3 regions of the Mesorhizobium sp. Cs1299R1N1 genome follow, and region 1 is predicted to be linked to each of the others. Evidence: riboswitches for the same ligand, from Rfam matches in the RefSeq annotation. Region 1 holds a riboswitch; each other region holds the start of a gene.
The links. Region 1 has a riboswitch for cobalamin ahead of metE (5-methyltetrahydropteroyltriglutamate--homocysteine S-methyltransferase). Riboswitches for the same ligand answer to the same signal wherever they lie in the genome.
Positions count from the first base shown of each region.

Region 1 (4,447 bases):
CCGACTGCACGCTGTTAGAGATGCGCTCCGACTCGATGGCATCGTCATTGGCAAGGTGGTCGGTATATTGACCGACGAGTCGGAAGAAGCATCGGACCCAAATCAATGCCGTCAGCGGACTGTCACATTCCCAACGAAATCGGGTTGCCCGTTCACCTCTTGGGTTCACCCAATTTCGATCCGCTTCAGTGCAGTCCGGTCGCAACGGCGAGGCGTGCACTTTTGCTAGGCGGCCCTCGGTGCGTCTCTCAGAAAACGCGCGGCTTCGACCATATTAATGAGTGCCGGACGGACTTCCTCCCACCGACGTGTCTTCAAGCCGCAATCGGGGTTAACCCAAATCTGACTGTCGCGAAGGCGCTGTCGCGCCTGCGAGAGCAGGTTCGTCATCTCGTCGACGCCAGGCACCCGCGGTGAGTGGATATCATAAATGCCCGGTCCGATCTCGTTCGGATAATTGAACTTTTCGAAGGCATCGAGCAACTCCATTTGCGAGCGCGAGGTTTCGATGGAGATCACATCCGCATCCATCGCCGCGATCGCGTCTATTATGTCGTTGAATTCGGAGTAGCACATGTGCGTGTGGATCTGGGTCACATCATACACGCCCGTGGAAGCGAGCCGAAAGCACTCGATGGCCCATTCGAGATAATGCTTCCACTCGGATTTGCGCAGCGGCAAGCCCTCGCGCAGTGCAGCTTCGTCGATTTGAATCACCTTGGCGCCAGCGCTTTCGAGATCACTCACTTCGCCACGTAGGGCGAGCCCGATCTGGCGGCAAACGACCGAGCGCGCCAGATCGTCGCGTACAAAGGACCAGTTCAGAATCGTCACCGGGCCGGTGAGCATGCCCTTAACGGGTTTATTTGTTAGCGATTGAGCGTACCGCCACCAGCGCACCGTCATCGGATTGGGACGCGACACGTCGCCAAAGATGATCGGCGGCCGCACATAACGTGACCCGTAGCTCTGCACCCAGGCCTGCTGCGTGAAGGCGAATCCGGAGAGCTGCTCACCGAAATATTGCACCATGTCGTTGCGTTCAAACTCGCCATGCACCAGCACATCCAGGCCGATCTCCTCCTGCCAACGGATGGCTGCTTCGATCTCCTTCCTCAGGAACGCCTCATAGTCGACATACCTCAGCTCTCCCTTTGCATGGGCGGCACGGGCGTTGCGAATCTCGGGCGTTTGCGGGAAAGAGCCGATCGTCGTAGTCGGGAAAAGCGGTAGGCGGAGCGTTTCGTCCTGAAGCCTGGAGCGCTCAGAAAAGCCGCTTTTCCTGTGCGTCATGTCTTCGTCGATAAAGGCGAGGCGTCCTTCGACCAGCGGATCATGCACCTTCGGGGACGTCAGACGCGCGGCGGCTGCTTGGGTGGAGGACTCCAGCTCTGCTGAAACCGCCTCCCGACCTTCGGACAAGGCCCGGGCGATCGTGGTCAGTTCGTCCATCTTCTGCGCCGCGAATGCGAGCCACGACTTTATGTCCTTATCGAGCGCTGTTTCCAGTTCCAGGTCGATCGGCACATGCAGAAGTGAGCACGAAGGCGCGATCTCCACTCGCTCCAGGGGCCAACCCGCGACGACCGGCTTGATCCGGTCGAGGATGGGGCGCAGATTCGCACGCCAGATGTTGCGACCGTCGATCAGGCCAAGCGAAAGCACCAGGCCTTTTGGGGCAAGGCGGCCCACCGCCTCCAATTGTTCAGGAGCGCGTGCAAGGTCGAGATGCAGGCCCGCCACAGGAAGCGAAAGAGCGGTCTCGAGATTGCCGTCCAATCCGCCGAAATAGGTGGCGAGCATGATCTTTAGCTCCGGGGCCGCTTTGGAAAGACGGTCGTAGGCAAAATTGAACGCGTCTTGCTCGTTTGGAATAAGGTCGAGCACGAGCGCCGGCTCATCGATCTGCACCCAGTCGGCGCCCGCCACTTTCAGGCGGCGCAGGAGTTCCTCATAGACCGGCAGCAGCCGCGGGAGCAGCGCAATTGGGTTGAAGTCTCGAATGGGCGACTTTGCCAGCTTAAGGAAGGTGACGGGCCCAAGAATGACCGGGCGGGTGTGAACGCCGAACGCCCTACCCTCAAGGAAGTGATCCACCGGCTTTGCCGACGACAAAGCAAAGGCCTGGTCGTCGACGAGCTCCGGGACCATGTAGTGGTAGTTGGTGTCGAACCACTTGGTCATTTCCAGCGCGGTAACCGCGTCACTGTGATTGGCATGTTCAAGTCCGGCAGCCTCTCCTTGGCTGCCACGCGCCATGGCAAAATAAGTGTCGAGCGAGACTTCCCCCTCGGTCCAGCCATAACGTGGCGGCACAGCGCCGACCATTGTTGCCGTGTCGAGCACATGATCGTAGAGCGAGAAGTCGTTGGACGGAATTATGGTCACGCCACGGTCGCATTGTTCAGTCCAGTTCGCGACACGCAGCGCCCGCGCCGTTTCGAGAAGGTCGGCAGCAGAAGATTTTCGCGACCAGTAGGCCTCCAGCGCGCGCTTCAACTCGCGACGGCGCCCAATGCGCGGCACGCCAAGTGTGGCAACAGGAACTTTCCGAGAGAGAGACATACCATACCCCGATGATTGGGGCTGGACGCAAGGCAGACGTTGGCAAGCAGACAAAGCCGGTTACCACGCCCACCGAGACACCCCGCCTGTGGACCTTGTTCGCCGAGGCAGGTCTCCTGGCTCGCGGGTCGACACCTCTGCCCGTCTTCCCGAGGCGCATAGCCTCAGTGACTTGAGTGGGCTTGGCTCGCCGCTTACAGTTGCGGGGGCAGCGCCGGCATCTTCACCGGCTTCCCTCTTAGCTCTGATGCGACTAACCGGATCAGAGAACCACGACAATCCGACACTGGCCGAAGGGAAGATTCCTGTCAAGCGGACATAAACAAATCTTTATGCCGTTATTCGATTTTGTTGTCGCTCGTACGGGTGATAGCTGCGAAGCCGATTGAATGCGACCATCCTTGAAGAGCGCGAAGGCAAGCCCTTCCGCTTCCTCCCCACTGTCCTGATGGCGAACTGTTGCAGGGCCATACCGCCTGTTGTTGGGGGTTGACTCCGACCATGCTGGAAGCAACATTTCCGATATACTCGAAATGAGCATAGGCAGATGCAAGCACACGCCATTGCCCGGCATCCGGCAATACAATACATGCGAGGGAACGGATCGGTCGGCCGGCTTCGCGGTTGGCATCCGCGGTCGACCTACCCCGAGCAACTCGCTCAACTGGTGCAAAAAGAATCGAGGAGAGTTGTCGACCAGCACCGGTCGGCCAGCAATGCGGCAGCTTGATGCCTGCAATCCCACCCGAGAGCCCCAAACCACCCACTACCATCACCATCATGGAAGCAATGCGTTATGGAAGCACCTGCGCTTTGGCGTCGGCACCTCGATGACACGTTCGAGTTTCTCAATCAGATCCGCAAGAGTTCAAGCCAGCAGGAAATCTGCCAGCACCTGATTTCCTATGCCGAGCGGTTTGGCGCCAGAAACGTCCTGGCAGGACCGATCCCACCGCCGCGTGCGCTGAGGCGCGAGCAGATTTCCCATGTGCTGCTCGACGCCTGGCCACGGCAATGGTCCGAGCGCTATTTCTCCAAAGGCTATCTCCATCGCGACCCTACCATTCAGCTTGTGAAGCGTGGGACCACGCCCTTCCGGTGGAGCGAGATTGATCAAGTTTCCCGGGTTTGTTCCTTCGGGCGACAGATCATGGCGGAGGCATCAGAGTTTAATCTGCGTGACGGCTTTACGATTCCGTTCGCGACACTGAACGGACAGCCGGTTGGATTTTCCGTTGCAGGGGAGAAGCTCGAGCCGGGTCCTCACGACCGTCTCGCCTTTCAGTTTGTCGCCGCTTGCGCCTTCGGATGCGCGGCCCTTCTTGCGGATGGCAAACAGGCCTCGAAACCAGTGCGTCTGTCACCTCGACAACAGGATGTCCTGCGCTGGGTTGCCGAAGGCCTCACCGTGGAGCAGGTCGCTGATCGCCTGAACGTCAGCCGCAACACGGCAGATACGCATCTGCGATTGATGCGCCAGAGGCTCGGTGTGACAAACAACGTGCAGGCCGTCACGACAGCTTTCCGCCTGGGGCTGATCAGCTAGCCTCACGCAATCGCGTGATGCCGCATCGGTCCGCGATGAACCATTGGTTGACCTCGAAACTGGAGGACAACCGAGATGCTCGGGCTCAGCGACAGCATCAAGTCATCCTGGCACGACTGCATAGACAAGCCAGATCTCAATCGCTTTGTTGTTTGCCTGCCCGGCGATGGCTGTGCGGTCGCCGAACAGTCTTCGCGCCTGGGTCTATGATCTCCACATCGGTCGGCGCGAGCATCGACCCGTAATCGACGACCAGTTGTTCGGCGCGGACGCGGCATAGAATGCCCGCCGAAACGCCGCCGTACGGCAACCGAGATCGCGCGCGGTTGCTACGCG
Region 1 is NZ_JAPYKR010000002.1:707,396-711,842, reverse strand. It holds gene metE (5-methyltetrahydropteroyltriglutamate--homocysteine S-methyltransferase) at 226-2,565, opposite strand; cobalamin riboswitch at 2,655-2,855, opposite strand; gene O7A70_RS06780 (helix-turn-helix transcriptional regulator) at 3,362-4,111, shown strand.

Region 2 (4,447 bases), on a different contig from region 1:
GCACCATCGTCTCTTCGTCGGCCTGCACCTTGACCCGGATGCGGACATTCTGTTTCGGCGACAGCAGATGGTAGACGACGTCGAAGCGCTTGGCTCGCGACGGATAGTCGGCACCGCAGACATCGATGATCGAGATGAACTGGCAGCGCGCATCGTCGCGCAGGAAGGTCATCACTTCGACCAGGTCGCGCGGCTCGACATTGATGGAGAGCTCGCCATAGGCGAGCACCGCGTCATTGACGCGGCCGATCAGCTTCTCGCCGAGATAGGTCGACAGTTCGCTAAGGGATGCGGCCATGGATTTACCGTTCGATCGTGCCGGTGCGGCGGATCTTCTTCTGCAGCAGAAGAATGCCGTAGAGCAGGGCTTCGGCGCTCGGCGGGCAGCCGGGCACATAGATGTCGACCGGCACGACCCGGTCGCAGCCGCGCACCACCGAATAGGAATAGTGGTAGTAGCCGCCGCCATTGGCGCAGGAGCCCATCGAGATGACGTAGCGCGGCTCCGGCATCTGGTCGTAGACCTTGCGCAACGCCGGCGCCATCTTGTTGGTCAACGTGCCGGCCACGATCATGATGTCTGACTGGCGCGGAGACGCGCGCGGCGCGACACCGAAGCGCTCCGAATCGTAGCGCGGCATCGAGGTGTGGATCATCTCGACCGCGCAGCACGCCAGACCGAAGGTCATGAACATCAGCGAACCGCTGCGCGCCCAGGTGATCAGCGCCTCGGTCGAGGTGACCAGAAAACCCTTGTCGGCAAGCTCGTTGTTGATTTCGAGGAAGAAGGGATCGTCCTCCCCCACCGGCTTGCCGGTGTTGGGATCGATGATACCCTTGGGCTTCGGCGCGACGAGGGTGCCTGAACTGTCGTTCAATCCCATTCCAGCGCTCCTTTTTTCCATTCATAGGCAAAGCCGATGGTCAGCACTGCCAAAAACACCATCATTGACCAGAAACCGAGCATGCCAATCTTCGAGAAGGACACCGCCCAGGGGAAGAGGAAGGCTACTTCCAGGTCGAAGATGATGAACAGGATCGACACCAGGTAGAAGCGGATGTCGAATTTCATGCGGGCATCGTCGAACGAGTTGAATCCGCATTCATAGGCGGACAGCTTCTCGGGATCCGGGTTGCGGTAGGCTACCAGGAAGGGCGCGGCCAGCAGCGCCAGACCGACCACCAGCGCCACGCCGATAAACAGGACGATGGGCAGGTACGAACTGAGGAGTGCGTTCATGCAGCGGCTTTCCGTTGGCGCCAATCCACGTTGATTACAGCACCGGACCTTAATGCGGAAGCGTGACAGTTTAACCGCTGAACCGTTTTAAGGAGCCTATGCTGCAACGCGGCGAGGGTTAGCGCAGCACTTCCAGCGAAGCAAGTCAAACCTTGTTCAAAACACCGAGCTGGACGGCAATCCGGGAGAAACTGGTCCCATACGCTCCTGTTTGATTTCCTTCGCCATTTACTCCACTTTTCTCTCCTGACAGGGTTGCCGCCAAAACCCTGCTAGCATGGGCTGGAATCACGCCTCGCAACGACGCCAGACAGGTCCATCAGGGACGCATCCGCATGAAGGAAAAGATCTCGCTTGCCGCCGCCCGGCGTATCGCGCTCGCCGCTCAGGGGTTTCTCGATCCCCGCCCCGCCGGTACGCCCGACCGCCGCCACTTCGCCCGCGTTCTGTCCCGCACCGGCCTGCTGCAGATCGATTCCGTCAGTGCGGTGGTTCGCGCCCATTACATGCCGCTCTATTCGCGTCTTGGTCCCTATCCCCTCGCTTTGCTCGACAACGCCGCCGTGACCCGCAAGCGCTCGGTCTTCGAATACTGGGCACATGAGGCCTCGTTCCTGCCGGTCGAGACCTACCCGCTGATGCGCTGGCGCATGCGGCGCGCCGAGCAAGGCGATGAAATGTATCTGGGGCTGGCCAAATGGGGCCGCGAGCACGCCGCCTACATAGAAGAGATCTACCGCGAGGTCGTCGCACGCGGCCCGGTCGCCGCTTCCGCGCTGGAGGGCCAGAAAGGCTCCGGCGGCTGGTGGGGCTGGAGCCACGCCAAGCACGCCTTCGAGTGGCTGTTCTGGGCCGGGCGCATCACCACGGCGCACCGGCGCGGCTTCGAGCGCTTCTACGACCTGCCAGAGCGGGTGCTGCCGCAGGCGATCCTCGATACGCCGGTGCCCGCAACTGAAGACGCGCATCGTGAATTGCTGCGCATCTCCGCCCGCGCCCACGGCATCGCGACATCGGGCGACCTGCGCGACTATTTTCGACTCTCCCCCGCCGACATGAAAGGCCGGCTGGAGGAACTGGTCGAACTCGGCGAGTTGCTGCCGGTCCGCGTCGAGGGCTGGGACAAGCCGGCTTACCTCTATAGGGACGCGCGTTTGCCACGCAAGATCGAGGCCCGCGCCCTGCTGGCGCCGTTCGACCCCGTTGTCTTCGAGCGCTCGCGCTCAGAGCGGCTGTTCAATTTTCACTACCGGATCGAGATCTACACCCCGGCCGACAAGCGCCAATACGGCTATTACGTCCTGCCCTTCCTGCTCGGCGACAGGATCGTGGCGCGCGTCGACCTCAAGGCAGACCGACCGGCAAGTGTACTGCGTGTCCATGCTGCTTACGCCGAGCCCGGCGCATCGCCCGGAACCGCCGCTCAGCTCTTCGAGGAATTGAAGCAGATGCAGGGCTGGCTTGGCCTCGAACGCATCGAAGTGACGCCTGCCGGCGATCTGGGCCCGGCGCTGTCCGACACCGCGGTGTCGTAAGCTCGCGTTGACACCGCTGCCCGCAAGAGCCTAAATCGGATCCAGACGGTCTCCTCTCGGCAAAGGGAGGAGCCAAGAGGGAATGCGGTGCGGGATTGAAAAATCCCAAATCCGCGGCTGTCCCCGCAACTGTGAGCGAAGAGCCAAGGCCGAAAGCCACTGGGATTGTCCCGGGAAGGCGGCTACCCAAGGCGATGACCCGCGAGCCAGGAGACCTGCCGTCTGGAATGCAAGTATCCGATCGCCCGGCGGGTTTTCCGGGCAAGGAGCCTGATTTGGATCGCGACAGCAGTTTTTCGGCTGAAACAACGGACATTTCGTCCGGCGAGGATGATTCCCTGGCCGGCATCACTGTCATCGTCTGCGCCTCCTGTCGCGACGAGACCGGCTCCGACGCCCATCCCCGGGCCGGCGAACTTTTGGCCGAAGATACGCGCCAAGCCGCCTCGGGCGACACCATCCGCATCCGCACCGTCGAATGCCTCGGCAATTGCAAACGCCGACTGAGCGCCGCGATCCTGCGTGACGGCTGCTGGAGCTATGTCTTCGGCGATCTGACCACGACCAGCGGCGCCGATCTCGTCACCGGCGCGAAACTCTTCGCCACCTCCAGCGACGGCCTCATTCCCTGGCGGGGCCGGCCCGACAGCCTCAAGCGCGGCCTCGTTGCCCGCATCCCTCCCCTCGACATGCTGAAAGACTTGATATGACCGCATCCGTTTCCCGCGTTCCCTGCACCGTCGTCACCGGCTTCCTCGGCGCCGGCAAGACGACTCTTGTCCGCCATCTCCTGGAAAACGCCGGCGGCAAGCGTATCGCGATCATTGTCAACGAGTTCGGTGACATCGGCATCGACGGCGAAATCCTCAAGGGCTGCGGCATCGACACCTGCCCTGAGGAAAACATCGTCGAGCTGGCCAATGGCTGCATCTGCTGCACCGTCGCCGACGATTTCGTGCCGGCGCTCGACCAGATCCTGTCGCTGACGCCGAAGGTCGACCATATCCTGATCGAAACCTCGGGCCTCGCTTTGCCCAAACCGCTGGTCCAGGCTTTTCAGTGGCCGACAGTGAAGAGCCGGGTGACCGTCGATGGCGTCATCGCCGTGGTCGATGGTCCCGCACTTGCCGAAGGTCGCGTCGCCAACGACATGGACGCCCTGCAGGCGCAGCGCGCCGGGGATGAAAGCCTCGACCATGATGATCCGGTCGAGGAGGTGTTCGAGGACCAGATCGCCTGCGCCGATCTGATCATCCTGTCGAAGAGCGACCTGATGGACGCCGCCGGTTCGGCCCGCGCCAACGCCATCGTCAACGAACACTCCGCACGCGCCGTGAAGATCGTGCCGACGTCTCACGGCAAGGTCGATCCCTCGGTGCTGCTCGGGCTTGGTCTCGCCGTCGAGGACGACATCGAGAATCGCAAATCCCATCATGACGGCGCATTCGACCACGAACATGACGACTTCGACACGTTCATCGTCGACATCCCCTCGATCGCCAATCCGGACGAACTGGCAAAACGCGTCGCCGCCGCCGCCGAACAGGAAAACGTGCTGCGGGTGAAAGGCTTCGTCGAGGTCGGTGGCAAGCCGATGCGGCTCCTGCTGCAGGCCGTCGGCCCGCGCGTCAATCATTACTACGACCGCGCCTGGACCGCCGGGGACGACCGC
Region 2 is NZ_JAPYKR010000008.1:56,803-61,249, reverse strand. It holds gene O7A70_RS18550 (NADH-quinone oxidoreductase subunit C) at 1-298, opposite strand, end outside; gene O7A70_RS18545 (NuoB/complex I 20 kDa subunit family protein) at 303-884, opposite strand; gene O7A70_RS18540 (NADH-quinone oxidoreductase subunit A) at 875-1,240, opposite strand; gene O7A70_RS18535 (winged helix-turn-helix domain-containing protein) at 1,576-2,775, shown strand; cobalamin riboswitch at 2,805-3,012, shown strand; gene O7A70_RS18530 (DUF1636 family protein) at 3,051-3,485, shown strand; gene cobW (cobalamin biosynthesis protein CobW) at 3,482-4,447, shown strand, end outside.
Region 2: it holds a riboswitch for cobalamin, as region 1 does, so the genes downstream of both, O7A70_RS18530 (DUF1636 family protein) here and metE (5-methyltetrahydropteroyltriglutamate--homocysteine S-methyltransferase) in region 1, are expected to answer to the same signal.

Region 3 (4,447 bases), on a different contig from region 1:
GTTCGTCACGCTCGGCCTGCTGGCGGCGTTTTGCGGCTTCATGACCTGGCGCTACCTGCCTAAATCTCTCTAAAAAATCAGAGCGAAAGCTCAGTATGGCGCTCGCGCACCCAATTGTGGAAGCGGTGCAAATCGTACTCCTCCGGCATCAGCACGCCGGCTGTATGACGCATCGAGCGCAGGCCCTTCTGGTTGACCTCGCAGATCGCGGCATCCTCCTCCAGCACCTGTGTGCCGAAGGCGACGATGTTGTCGAGATCGGTGGCGGCGAGCGCCTCGGGCGCGAACAGCCATTCGGCGGTCAATTCGGTCTGTTCGGGACCGAGCGGCACCAGCCGCACGGTCCTGACATAGTCGACATGGCCGACGATGAACATCGAGGGCAGGCTGGTGGCATAGGTCTGGCCGGCGGTGCGTTGCGCCTGCGTCAAGCCGGGGAAAACCGGCCCATGCGTCTGCCCATCACGCGACCATGTTTCAGCCCCGGCGCGCAGGCCGCCGGAGAATTCCGGCGCATCATTGTCTGCATGGCGCGTCCATTCGGGATCGTCATGCCGGCTCATCAGGCCGCGGCCATAGATCGGCACCAGCCGCGACAGGTCCTTGTGGACGCCCGGGCAGTGCAGGCACTCGTTGAAGTTTTCCCAGAAAATCTTCCAGTTGCAGTTCATCACCTTGCGCAGCACATGGCCTGACACCAGCGTGTCCAGCGGCCAGTTGCCGAGGTCGCCGGAGGCCGGGTCGAAGGATGACTGCGCTGAGCCGGCGGCATCTTCAGCAAGATTGACGAAGACGAAGCCCCGCCACACCGAGAGTGCAACGCGATAAAGCGGGTGGTCGGCCTTGTCGAAGCCGTCGGGCAGCGATTTCGACGGTACACGCACCAGATCGCCACGCAGCGAATAGGACCAGGCATGGTACGGGCAGGTGATCAGCCGCGCCTTCAGGCGTCCTTCGCTTTCCTGGCAAAGCTGCGAACCGCGATGCCGGCACGTGTTGTGGAAGGCACGCAACTCGCCGGCGTCGTCGCGCAGCACAAGGATTTCCTGCGTACCGACGCGGAAGGTGCGGAATGCCAAAGGCTGGGCAAGGTCGGCCTCGCGGCAGACGAGCAGCCAATTTCTGTACCAGATGGCGTCGAGATCACGCTGATAGTTCTCCTGGTCCCAATAGGCCGATGAGGGCAGCGTCGGCTCGGTTCGGGTCAGGCCGCTATAGGGCTCGCGCCCGCTGGCATCAGGCTGCATGGCTGGCTTCCTGTCAGGTTGGCAGCCGACACCCGGCCATGAAGTTTGTCAATCAGGAGGGGAGCGGCCTTGCCGATACGACGCTCCTGCGCTGGCGACTGTCGGAATTTGGTTTGCCGCGCGCGGCGAATTTCCCTATAGTCACCAACGTCGTCGGTTCCTTTTTGGAGCCAAGAGGGAATGCGGTGCGGACAGGAATTCCTGTCCAATGCCGTGGCTGCCCCCGCAACTGTGTGCGGTAGTCCTCTCCATATGCCACTGAAGGTTTTCCTTCGGGAAGGTGGGGAAGGGCGCTTATCCGCGAGCCAGGAGACCTGCCGGCGACAGGAAACTGACTTCGATGCCCTCGGGTGGAGGGCGAAAGGACAAGACATGACTACCGCTTCCGTCTCCCTCGGCGCCTCCGTCTCCTCGCAGTCGCGCTTCATGCAGCTCGCGCTCGCGGCGCTGCTCGGCATGTTCGTCGTCGGCTTTGTCGGTTTCTCGCATATTGATGCGGTCCACAATGCCGCCCACGACTATCGCCACTCGATGGCATTTCCCTGCCACTAACGAGGATCTGACATCATGAATCTGTTTCGCAACGTCGTGTTCGTCGCGGCGGTCGCGGGGCTTGTGGCCGGTATCGTTCTCGCCTGCCTGCAGGCCTATGCGACGGTGCCGCTGATCCTCAAGGCGGAAGTCTACGAACAGGCCGGCGGCGGCCATCACCATGACCACGCGGCCGGACCGGCGGCGAGCAACGACGCAATGAGCAAGGTGGTGCCCGCTGGGAATGCGATGAGCTCTGCCGCGCCGGCACCCGCCGAAGTCACGGCACCGGCGGAGGAAGACGAGGGTTGGGCGCCGGCCGACGGTGTCGAGCGTTTTGCCTTCAGCGTGGTTGCCAATATCGTCACCGGCATCGGCTTCGCACTGGTCCTGGTCGCGGTTTCCGAGTTTGCCGGCGGCGTCGGCAATTGGCGCCAGGGCGTGTTCTGGGGGCTGGCCGGCTCTGCCGTGTTCACGCTGGCACCAGGCCTCGGCCTGCAGCCGGAACTGCCGGCGATGCCGGCGGCCGATCTGCTTGCGCGCCAGATCTGGTGGACGGCAACGGCCGCGGCGACCGCCATCGGCCTTGGCCTGATCGTGTTTCGCAGATCGCTGCCGTTGACCATCCTCGCCGTCTTGCTGATCGTCGCCCCGCACGTCGTCGGCGCGCCGCAGCCCGACAGTTTCGAAACGCCTATCCCGGAAGGCCTGCACCATCAGTTCGTGGTGGCGGTGACGGTGACCAATCTGGTGTTCTGGCTGGTGCTCGGCGCGGTCGTGGGCGTGGTGCGCAGGCGCTTCACCGGCACGGCGACCAGCTTGCGCGACAGCTTTGCCTGATCGCGGCAAGCTGACTTTCATCATCGGTGGCGCGCGCTCCGGCAAGAGCGCGCACGCCGAAACCCTGGTGACGGCATTCCCCCCGCCATGGGCGTATGTAGCCACGGCGCAAACCTATGACGATGAGATGCGCGAGCGCATCGCGTTGCACCGCTCGCGGCGCGGCGAGGGCTGGTCGACCATCGACGCGCCGCTCGACCTTGCCGAAGCGCTGGAGGCCTTGCCGGATGATCAGCCGGTGCTTGTCGACTGCCTGACGCTATGGTTGACCAATCATATGCTGGCCGATCACGACGTCGAGGCTGAGTGCCGACGGCTAGCCGACGTGCTGTCGCGGCCGCGCGGACCGTGGTTCGTGGTGTCGAACGAGGTCGGGCAAGGCATCGTGCCCGACAATGCGCTGGCGCGGCGTTTTCGCGACGACGCCGGCCGGCTCAACCAGCGGGTCGCCGCGGTTGCCGACACGGTGCTGCTGATGGTGGCGGGGCTACCGCTCAAGGTGAAGTGAAATGACCGACATCGACGACAAGGATGAAGAGCGCCATCGCGCCAAGATGGCCAAGCGCAAGGCGGTGCAGGACGCCGAGGTTGCGAGCAAGACGGTCGAGAAGGGGTTACTGATCGTCAACACCGGTCCCGGCAAGGGTAAAACCACCGCCGCCTTCGGGCTGGCGCTGCGGATGCTCGGCTACGGCAAGCGCGTCGGCGTCGTCCAGTTCATCAAGGGCAAATGGCACACCGGCGAGAAGGATGCGTTTGCCGCCTTCGGCGACCGCGTCGTCTGGCATGCGATGGGTGAGGGTTTCACCTGGGAGACGCAGGACCTGAAGCGCGATATCGCCGCTGCCGAGGCCGCCTGGGCCAAAGCACTGGAATTGATCGACGATCCCTCGATCAGCCTTGTCGTGCTCGACGAGCTCAACATTGCGTTGCGCTACGACTACCTCGATCTCGACAAGGTGGTTGCGGCGCTGAAGGGCCGGCGCGAGGGCCTGCATGTCGTCGTCACCGGCCGCAACGCCAAGCCAGCGCTGGTCGAGGCTGCCGATCTGGTCACCGAGATGGGTTTGACCAAGCATCATTTCTCGGCGGGCGTGAAAGCCCAGCAGGGCATCGAGTTTTAGAAAACCAGAACAACGATCACCGCGACCAGGCCGAACAAGCCAATCAGCAGGAAATCAGCGATACGGTAGAGTTGCAGCGCCCGCCTGATGTCGCCGCTGTCGACATCGCTGCGGCCGCCTTCGCCCATGAAGATGTCGTCGACCATGACACCGCCATAGCTGCGTGGTCCGGCAAGCGCGAGCCCAAGCGCGCCGGCCATCGCCGCTTCGGGCCAGCCGGCATTGGGCGAGCGGTGTTTTTTCGCGTCGCGCCGTACCGCTTGCCAGGCGCCGTGGGGGTCGGCGCCCTCGACCAAGAAGGAAGCGAGCACGATCAGCAGCGCTGTCAGCCGCGATGCCGGCAGGTTGATCCAATCGTCGAAGCGCGCCGCCGCCCAGCCGAACGCCTCATGGCGCGGGGTGTGGTGGCCGATCATCGAATCGGCGGTGTTGGCCGCCTTGTAGGCGGCGCCGCCGGCCAGCCCGCCAACGCCGGTCCAGAAGGCGGGGGCGACGATGCCATCGGAAAAATTCTCCGCCAGGCTTTCGATCGCCGCACGGCAGACGCCTGCCCGGTCCAGCGTTTCGGGATCGCGGCCGACGATCCGCGAGACGGCGGCGCGGCCCATGTCGAGGCCTCCACTGTCGAGCGCGTCGGCGACGGCTTCGACATGTTCATGCAGGCTCTTCTGCGACAGAAGCGATGTTGCCAGAAGGACGGCAATG
Region 3 is NZ_JAPYKR010000008.1:103,112-107,558, forward strand. It holds gene O7A70_RS18750 (MFS transporter) at 1-73, shown strand, start outside; gene O7A70_RS18755 (aromatic ring-hydroxylating oxygenase subunit alpha) at 78-1,247, opposite strand; cobalamin riboswitch at 1,385-1,583, shown strand; gene O7A70_RS18760 (CbtB domain-containing protein) at 1,620-1,799, shown strand; gene O7A70_RS18765 (CbtA family protein) at 1,815-2,618, shown strand; gene cobU (bifunctional adenosylcobinamide kinase/adenosylcobinamide-phosphate guanylyltransferase) at 2,611-3,126, shown strand; gene cobO (cob(I)yrinic acid a,c-diamide adenosyltransferase) at 3,128-3,742, shown strand; gene cbiB (adenosylcobinamide-phosphate synthase CbiB) at 3,739-4,447, opposite strand, start outside.
Region 3: it holds a riboswitch for cobalamin, as region 1 does, so the genes downstream of both, O7A70_RS18760 (CbtB domain-containing protein) here and metE (5-methyltetrahydropteroyltriglutamate--homocysteine S-methyltransferase) in region 1, are expected to answer to the same signal.